One region of the Streptococcus pantholopis genome, then DNA from elsewhere that is predicted to be linked to it. Evidence: predicted binding sites of a transcription regulator. Region 1 holds the regulator's gene; the other holds the start of a gene.
What was found. The regulator HrcA, encoded in region 1, represses chaperone genes, less so after heat shock. The targets are predictions, from matches to a motif close to TTAGCACTCNNNNNNNNNGAGTGCTAA.

Region 1 (4,296 bases):
GTGACCCTGACGTAGTAGCCCAAATAGCTGAACTTGCGCCTGATTACGGTTTTGTTTTGCGCTTTCCTGAAGAAAAAACAAGCTTGACAGGAGTGGGCTATGAGGACTGGCACTTTCGGTATGTCGGGACCGAATCCGCTCGGTATATGACAAAAAATAATCTTTGTTTAGAAGAATATATTGCTTTGTTAAAGGAGCGTGATTAATTGAGAAGACGGCTTTCTCTCAGATACTTTCTTGCTTTTGTTTTACTTTTTATCTTGATTGTTCCACTATCTTTGTCACTGCGGGACAATGTTCCTGACAGCAGGCAAAAACAGGCTGTTGCTTATACAAAAGAAGAATTTATTAAAGAAATAGCTCCTACTGTTCAGACGGCAGCTGCCTCTTATGGTTTACGTCCTTCGCTTATTCTTGGTCAGGCTGTTTTAGCTTCGGATTATGGCAGGGATTTGCTGGCAGTCAAATATCATAATTTATTTGGTATCCGAGCACAGGCCGGTGATAATTCAGTGCTGTTAAAGGATGAATTATATATAGATAATGTTTGGCAAGAAAAAAATGTGCGTTTTAAAATTTATCATTCCTGGGATGAAGCTGTTTATGATTACCTGGATTTACTGAAATCCGGCGATCTTTGGGGAGATAGGCTCTACACACAAATGGCTACTTTAAAGGGGTATAAGGGCCCGGCTCAGTCTTTGCAAGGGGCTGGCTTTAGTACAGATCCTGATTATGCTTCAAAACTCACTCAGGTTATTGAAAAAAATGATTTAACACAATACGATTGAAAATTTTAGCACTCTTTCAAAAAGAGTGCTAAAATTTTGCATTTTTTTCTTGACAGGCCTGTTAAAAAGAGTATAATAAAGACATAAGTTAGCAGTCTTACTTAAAGAGTGCTAATTTCCAAATGCTTTGGAAGGGGGGATTGGTTTGTGATTACTCCGCGGCAAAATGATATTTTAAATCTTATTATTGAAATGTTTACTCAAACGCATGAACCTATTGGCTCCAAAAAACTGCAGACACTTATTGATTCAAGCAGCGCGACAATCAGAAATGATATGGCCAAACTTGAAAAATTAGGTTTGCTTGAGAAAGCTCATACTTCAAGCGGTCGTATGCCCAGCCCAGCTGGTTTTAAGTATTTTGTCGAACACTCACTCAGTTTTGACAGTGTTAATGAACAAGATATTTACCGGGTTGTTAAAGCATTTGATTTTGAGGCTTTCAAACTGGAAGATCTCTTACAGCGTGCCAGTCATGTTTTGTCAGAAATGACAGGCTATACTGCTGTCGTGCTTGATGTGGAGCCGGCCAGACAAAAGCTGACGGGCTTTGAGATTGTCCAGCTAAGCAACCATGATGCTCTGGCAATTTTAACGCTCGATGAATCAAAACCTGCCACAGTACAGTTTGCTATTCCCAAAAATTTTCTTAAACGCGATCTGTTAATCTTAAAGGAAATTGTGGACGAGCGGCTGCTTGACCAGTCGGTTATGGATATCCACTATAAATTAAGAACAGAGATTCCGCAGATTGTGCAAAAGTACTTTACTGTGACTGATAATGTTTTAGATTTGTTTGATTATATTTTTGCTGAGTTATTCAAAGAGTCTGTCTTTGTGAGCGGAAAAGTTAACTCACTGGAATATGCAGAGCTAAAAACCTATCAGTTTCTGGATGATCCGCAGCGTGTTGCGCTTGCTTTGCGCAGCAGTATACAGGAAGATGAGATGGGCAGTGTTCAGGTTGGTGACAGTAAAGAAGCTGCTTTGGCTGATGTTACGGTTTTAACACACAAATATCTGATTCCTTATAGAGGTTTCGGTCTGTTGGCTTTAATCGGTCCGATTGACATGGATTATCGAAGAAGTGTCAGTTTGGTTAATGTGATTGGCCGTGTCCTGGTTATGAAACTGGGCGATTATTACCGCTACCTTAACAGCAATCATTACGAGGTTAATTAAGTAGAAAGAGAGAGGTTGAAATCTTGGCAGAAGATGTAAAAAATGAAGAAGTTGAAAAAGAGACTGAAGCAGCAGATACAGTGACCGATGATTCAGTGCAGGAAACTGCGGAGGAAACTCCTGAAAAATCGGAACTGCAGCTGGCCAATGAACGGGCAGAGGATTTTGAGAATAAATACCTGCGTGCTCATGCAGAAATGCAAAATGTTCAGCGTCGGGCAAATGAGGAGCGGCAAAATTTGCAGCGCTACCGCTCTCAAGATTTAGCAAAGGCTATCCTGCCAAGCTTAGATAATCTTGAGCGTGCTTTAGCTGTAGAAGGGCTGACAGATGATGTTAAAAAGGGGCTTGAAATGGTTCAGGAAAGCCTGCTGCAGGCCTTAAAAGAAGAAGGTGTAGAGGAAGTTGAGGTCCAGCAATTTGACCACAATTTCCATATGGCCGTTCAAACTTTGCCGGCAGATGATGAGCATCCGGCCGATACTGTCGCAGAGGTTTTACAAAAGGGTTACAAACTGCATGAACGTTTGCTCAGACCAGCTATGGTTATTGTTTATAACTAGAGGTTTATAAGAAGCCTCCTATAAAAGCAAGAGGCAGCAACTTGCTGTGCTGAGCCATTGTTTTTGATTTGAGGCTTTGACTATTCGACCGCAATGTCATAAAACTATAAGAAAAAAGAAATAGAAAATTGAAAGGAAAGAGAACCTAGAGAGTCGGTTTTTGCCGTTTTCTTGATAAGCCGGATTGTGAAAATCTGTATTTGGCTGGTTCTTGGTAATGTATTTATGTCTAAAATTATTGGTATTGACTTAGGAACAACTAACTCAGCGGTAGCAGTTCTGGAAGGAACTGAAAGTAAAATTATTGCAAATCCGGAAGGCAATCGTACGACCCCTTCAGTAGTATCTTTTAAAAACGGTGAAATCATTGTAGGAGATGCTGCTAAACGGCAGGCGGTTACAAATCCGGAAACGGTTCTTTCTATTAAATCTAAAATGGGAACCTCGGAAAAAGTTGCGGCTAATGGAAAAGAATACACACCGCAAGAAATTTCAGCTATGATTTTACAGTATCTTAAAGGTTATGCTGAAGATTATCTTGGAGAAAAGGTAGACAAAGCTGTTATTACGGTTCCTGCTTACTTTAACGATGCACAGCGTCAAGCCACAAAAGATGCCGGTAAAATTGCCGGACTTGAGGTAGAACGCATTATCAATGAACCTACTGCAGCTGCCCTTGCCTATGGTCTTGATAAGACAGATAAAGATGAAAAAGTTTTGGTCTTTGACCTAGGCGGAGGAACCTTCGATGTCTCAATTCTTGAATTAGGGGACGGTGTTTTTGATGTATTGGCCACTGCTGGAGATAATAAACTGGGCGGAGATGACTTCGACCAAAAAGTTATTGATTTCTTGGTTGAAGAATTCAAGAAAGAAAACGGTATTGATTTGGCAGCAGACAAAATGGCTCTTCAACGTTTGAAAGATGCTGCAGAAAAAGCTAAAAAGGATTTATCAGGAGTAACACAAACGCAAATCAGCCTGCCGTTTATCACGGCTGGTGAAGCTGGCCCGCTGCATTTGGAAACAAATCTTTCGCGCGCTAAATTTGACGATTTAACAAGTGACTTGGTTGAACGGACTAAAACACCGGTTCGTCAAGCACTCTCTGATGCTGGACTGTCATTGTCTGAAATTGATGAAGTTATCCTTGTCGGCGGATCAACACGTATTCCTGCTGTTGTTGAAGCTGTTAAGGCAGAAACAGGCAAAGAGCCTAATAAGTCTGTTAACCCTGATGAAGTTGTTGCTATGGGGGCTGCTATTCAAGGCGGTGTGATTACAGGTGATGTGAAAGATGTCGTCCTGCTTGATGTTACTCCGCTGTCACTGGGTATTGAAACAATGGGCGGTGTGTTTACAAAACTGATTGACCGCAACACAACTATTCCAACGTCTAAATCACAAGTCTTCTCTACAGCAGCAGACAATCAGCCTGCAGTGGATATTCACGTGCTTCAAGGGGAACGCCCTATGGCCGCAGATAATAAAACACTTGGCCGCTTCCAGCTGACTGATATTCCGGCTGCTCCTCGCGGTGTACCGCAAATTGAAGTGACGTTTGATATTGATAAAAACGGGATTGTTTCGGTAAAAGCTAAAGATCTTGGAACACAAAAAGAACAGCACATTGTCATTAAATCTAATGATGGCTTAAGCGAAGAAGAGATTGACCGCATGATGAAGGATGCTGAAGCAAATGCTGAAGCAGATGCTAAGCGCAAAGAAGAAGTCGATCTTAAAAATGAAGTGGATCAGGC
Region 2 (4,296 bases), 240 kb from region 1:
TCAGTCAGTCCCCTATTTTCCTTTTGCGTTTTTCACGTCCTTTGTATCTTGATGAATTGAACATGGTCTAAAATCCCAGTGAAAAAGGGCCGGAACAAATGCTCCGACCCTTGTTTATGGTTTAATACAATAAGTCATAAATTTCCATTGCAATAAGATCAATACTATCAAACGAGTAGGTCTCATGCGCTTCAACATCACGTAAGGTAAAAACCGGACCAGCCTCCGGCTCATTGCTGAAAGAGACTTCTGCGACAACAACACCATCGCGTTCAAAATTACGTTTAAGATTGGCACCATCAGTCGCCATTAAATCAAGACGATTGATAATTCTCACTAAATGTGATTCCATGGCTATTCTCCTATAAGTTTATTATCTATCCTTTATTATTTTAACACAAATAAGTCTAAACTCACAAGAAAAGATGTTCCTCTTTATCCTTCTTTTAAAGAATAGTACATGATAGCTTTGATTGAGTGCAGACGATTCTCTGCCTCCTGAAAAATAATGGGACTGTGCTTTTGAAAAATGTCGTCTGTAATTTCCAACTCAGCAAGGCCGTATTTTTCATAAAGACTCAAGCCAATCTCTGTTTTACGGTCGTGAAAAGCTGGCAGACAGTGCATTACAACAGTATTAGTTTTACCTGTTTTTGCAAGAAGTTCTGCATTGATCTGATAGGGCAGCAGCAAGTCAATCCGCTCCTTGAAATCAATCTCTTCTCCCATGGATACCCAAACATCTGTATAGAGCATGTCGGCTCCCTCAACAGCTTCAAGCTCATCTGTAATCTTGATGAGAGCCCCGTTATTATGCTGCTCAGCAAGCGCAACAATTTCCTTTTCCGGCTGCAGTGAAGCGGGGGCAATAATCGTAATATTGACTCCTAAAATAGCTGCTGTAACTAAAAGCGAGTGTGCTACATTGTTGCGGCCATCGCCTACATAAGCGATATGCAGACCCTCTAAAGAACCAAAGACTTCTTTTAAAGTCATAAAATCAGCAATCATCTGGGTCGGATGCCATGTATCAGTCAGACCGTTCCAAACAGGCACTCCGGCATAGCGGGCTAAAGTTTCCACATCTTCCTGCTTAAAACCACGGTACTCAATGCCATCAAACATTGAACCCAAAACCTTAGCCGTATCAGCAACAGATTCCTTACGGCCAAGCTGGATTTCATCCGAACCAAGATAAGTAACCTGCATACCTAAATCTTGTCCGGCAACAGTAAAGGCTGATCGTGTCCGTGTGCTGGTTTTCTCAAAAATAAGAGCAATATTGAGGCCTTCTAAATAATGGTGAGGGGTTTTCTCTTTTTTTAGCTGTTTGAAATGAAGGCTTAAATCAATCAGCTCCAAGAGTTCTTCTTTACTGAAATCAACCTCTTTTAAAAAAGATAGGGGGGCATTCATTGCTTTTCTCCTGTATTTTTATACATTTAATTTTACATTATTATACATTTTTTGGCAAGTTTTTTTCTGAAAAAAATTTTTTATCACTCTCATGGATAAAGTGCTAAATTTTTAAACTTTTTACTTGAATTCTTTTTATGGGGTGTTATAATATGAATATAAAGTTTGACCATCTTTGACTAAATAAGGTCAAATGAATTGAAAATGACAAGGGAGGTTATTTTATGCTCTGTCAAAATTGTAATCTAAATGAAGCAACCATTCACTTATATACAAATGTTAATGGTAAGCAAAGACAAATAGATCTTTGTCAGAACTGCTACCAAATCATGAAAACTGACCCTAATAATACGATTTTAGGCGGTCTCAGTAAACAGCCTCAGGATCAAAGCAACACTGGGAACCCATTCTTTGATGATTTCTTTGGCGATTTAAACAATTTCCGGGCCTTTAACGGCCAGCTCCCTAACACACCTCCTACACAGGCCGGGGGCGGCCGAGGCGGGGGTGGCAGTAACGGACGGCCTAACGGTCCGCAAGTTCAGCAGCCAAACGGCCTGTTAGAAGAATATGGCATCAATGTCACTGAAATTGCCCGCCGAGGCGACATTGACCCTGTTATCGGACGCGATGAAGAGATTGTCCGGCTCATTGAAATCCTCAACCGCCGCACTAAAAACAATCCTGTGCTTATCGGTGAGCCCGGGGTCGGTAAAACAGCTGTTGTTGAGGGTCTGGCTCAAAAGATTGTTGATGGTAATGTTCCGCAAAAACTAAAAAACAAGCAGGTTATCCGACTTGATGTGGTCAGCCTTGTTCAAGGAACCGGTATTCGCGGCCAATTTGAAGAACGCATGCAAAAACTTATGGAAGAGATTCGCAAGCGTCAGGATGTTATCCTCTTCATTGATGAAATTCATGAAATTGTCGGTGCCGGCTCTGCGGGTGACGGCAATATGGATGCCGGCAATATTCTCAAACCGGCTTTGGCTAGAGGAGAGCTGCAGTTAGTCGGAGCCACCACACTTAAGGAATACCGTATTATTGAAAAAGATGCTGCTCTGGAACGCCGGATGCAGCCAGTTAAGGTTGACGAACCTTCTGTTGCTGAAACCATTACTATTCTTAAGGGGATTCAGAAGAAATACGAAGACTATCACCATGTTAAGTACAGCGATGATGCTATCGAAGCAGCTGCTCTTCTTTCAAACCGTTACATCCAAGACCGCTTCTTACCGGATAAGGCCATCGACCTGCTTGATGAATCCGGGTCTAAGATGAACTTAACCTTGAATTTTGTTGATCCTAAAGAAATCGATCAGCGCCTGACTGAAGCAGAAAACCTGAAAGCACAGGCTACTCGTGATGAAGACTATGAACGGGCTGCTTATTTCCGCGATCAGATTGCCAAATATAAGGAAATGCAAAAACAAAAGGTTGATGAACAGGATGTCCCTGTTATCACTGAAAAGACGATTGAAGCCATCGTTGAACAAAAAACGAATATTCCGGTCGGGGATTTAAAAGAAAAAGAACAGTCACAGCTTATCAGTCTTGCTGATGATTTAAAAGCCCACGTTATCGGTCAGGATGATGCTGTTGAGCGAATTGCCAAGGCTATCCGCCGAAACCGGGTCGGTTTAGGAACACCTAACCGCCCTATCGGTTCTTTCCTCTTTGTTGGTCCTACCGGTGTAGGTAAGACAGAGCTCTCCAAACAGCTGGCAATAGAACTGTTTGGATCGGCAGACAGCATGATTCGTTTTGATATGTCGGAATATATGGAAAAGCATTCTGTCGCTAAACTGGTCGGAGCTCCTCCAGGCTATGTCGGCTATGAAGAAGCCGGACAGCTGACAGAACAGGTCCGCCGAAACCCTTATTCACTGATTCTGCTTGATGAAGTTGAAAAAGCGCATCCGGATGTGCTGCATACATTCCTGCAAGTCCTTGACGACGGACGCTTAACGGACGGCCAGGGCCGGACAGTCAGCTTTAAAGATACTATCATTATCATGACTTCAAATGCAGGTACCGGCCGCACTGAGGCCAATGTTGGTTTCGGAGCAGCCCGCGAAGGACGTACTAATTCTGTTTTGGGAGAGCTCAGCAATTTCTTCAGCCCTGAATTTATGAACCGTTTCGATGGTATCATTGAATTTAGAGCACTTGACAAGGATAACCTACTGCATATTGTTGATTTGATGCTCGATGATGTTAATGCTCGGCTCAGCCACAGCGGAATTCACCTTGATGTCACCGATAAAGTAAAAGAAAAGCTGGTTGATTTGGGCTATGATCCAAAAATGGGTGCTCGTCCGCTTCGCCGCACCATTCAGGAAAACATCGAAGATGCGATTACAGATTATTATTTGGAAAATCCAACCGAAAAAAATCTTAAGGCAGTTATGTCCAGCAGCGGCAAAATCGTGATTAAATCTGCCAAAAAAGTGGAAACACCAAGTGAAACTGTCTCTGCTGAATAAAAATCATTCAGTCTGACAAACGGAAAAACCCGCCCCGGATTGGGAAAAATTCTCAATCCGGGGCGGTTTTTTTCTTATATTAGCTAATGCTGACAGTAATCTAAAGAATAAGCAGTTTGAAAGGTTATAAGTCTTGCCGCACCCTTCTAGCCGTCCTAGCAGGAGACAAAATCAGACTATTTTTGCTTTGCTCTTTAAACGGGCTTTGTATCTTGGTAATTGAACACGCCCTAAGAGCTGTGCAGTGAAATCATCCAGTGGATGATTTCAGCCCGAACCTAGAAAAGGGAAGTGAGGGGACTGGAAATCTGTATCGTTACCTAGTTACCGCTAGCCGTAAACGACTGAAAGCTTTGTCGCCTTAACAGTCGACCGCACCTTTCTAGTCGTTCTG

Region 2: a site for HrcA is predicted at 1,497-1,523, ahead of A0O21_RS06680 (ATP-dependent Clp protease ATP-binding subunit). Genes of this name have one in related genera too.

Annotation. Positions count from the first base shown of each region.
Region 1 is NZ_CP014699.1:1,698,374-1,702,669, reverse strand. Features, by position in the region: partial or broken gene A0O21_RS07910 (M15 family metallopeptidase) at 1-206, shown strand, start outside; gene A0O21_RS07905 (glycoside hydrolase family 73 protein) at 207-791, shown strand; gene hrcA (heat-inducible transcriptional repressor HrcA) at 939-1,973, shown strand; gene grpE (nucleotide exchange factor GrpE) at 1,997-2,536, shown strand; gene dnaK (molecular chaperone DnaK) at 2,762-4,296, shown strand, end outside.
Region 2 is NZ_CP014699.1:1,453,663-1,457,958, forward strand. Features, by position in the region: gene A0O21_RS06670 (YkuJ family protein) at 122-352, opposite strand; gene argF (ornithine carbamoyltransferase) at 436-1,416, opposite strand; gene A0O21_RS06680 (ATP-dependent Clp protease ATP-binding subunit) at 1,641-3,902, shown strand.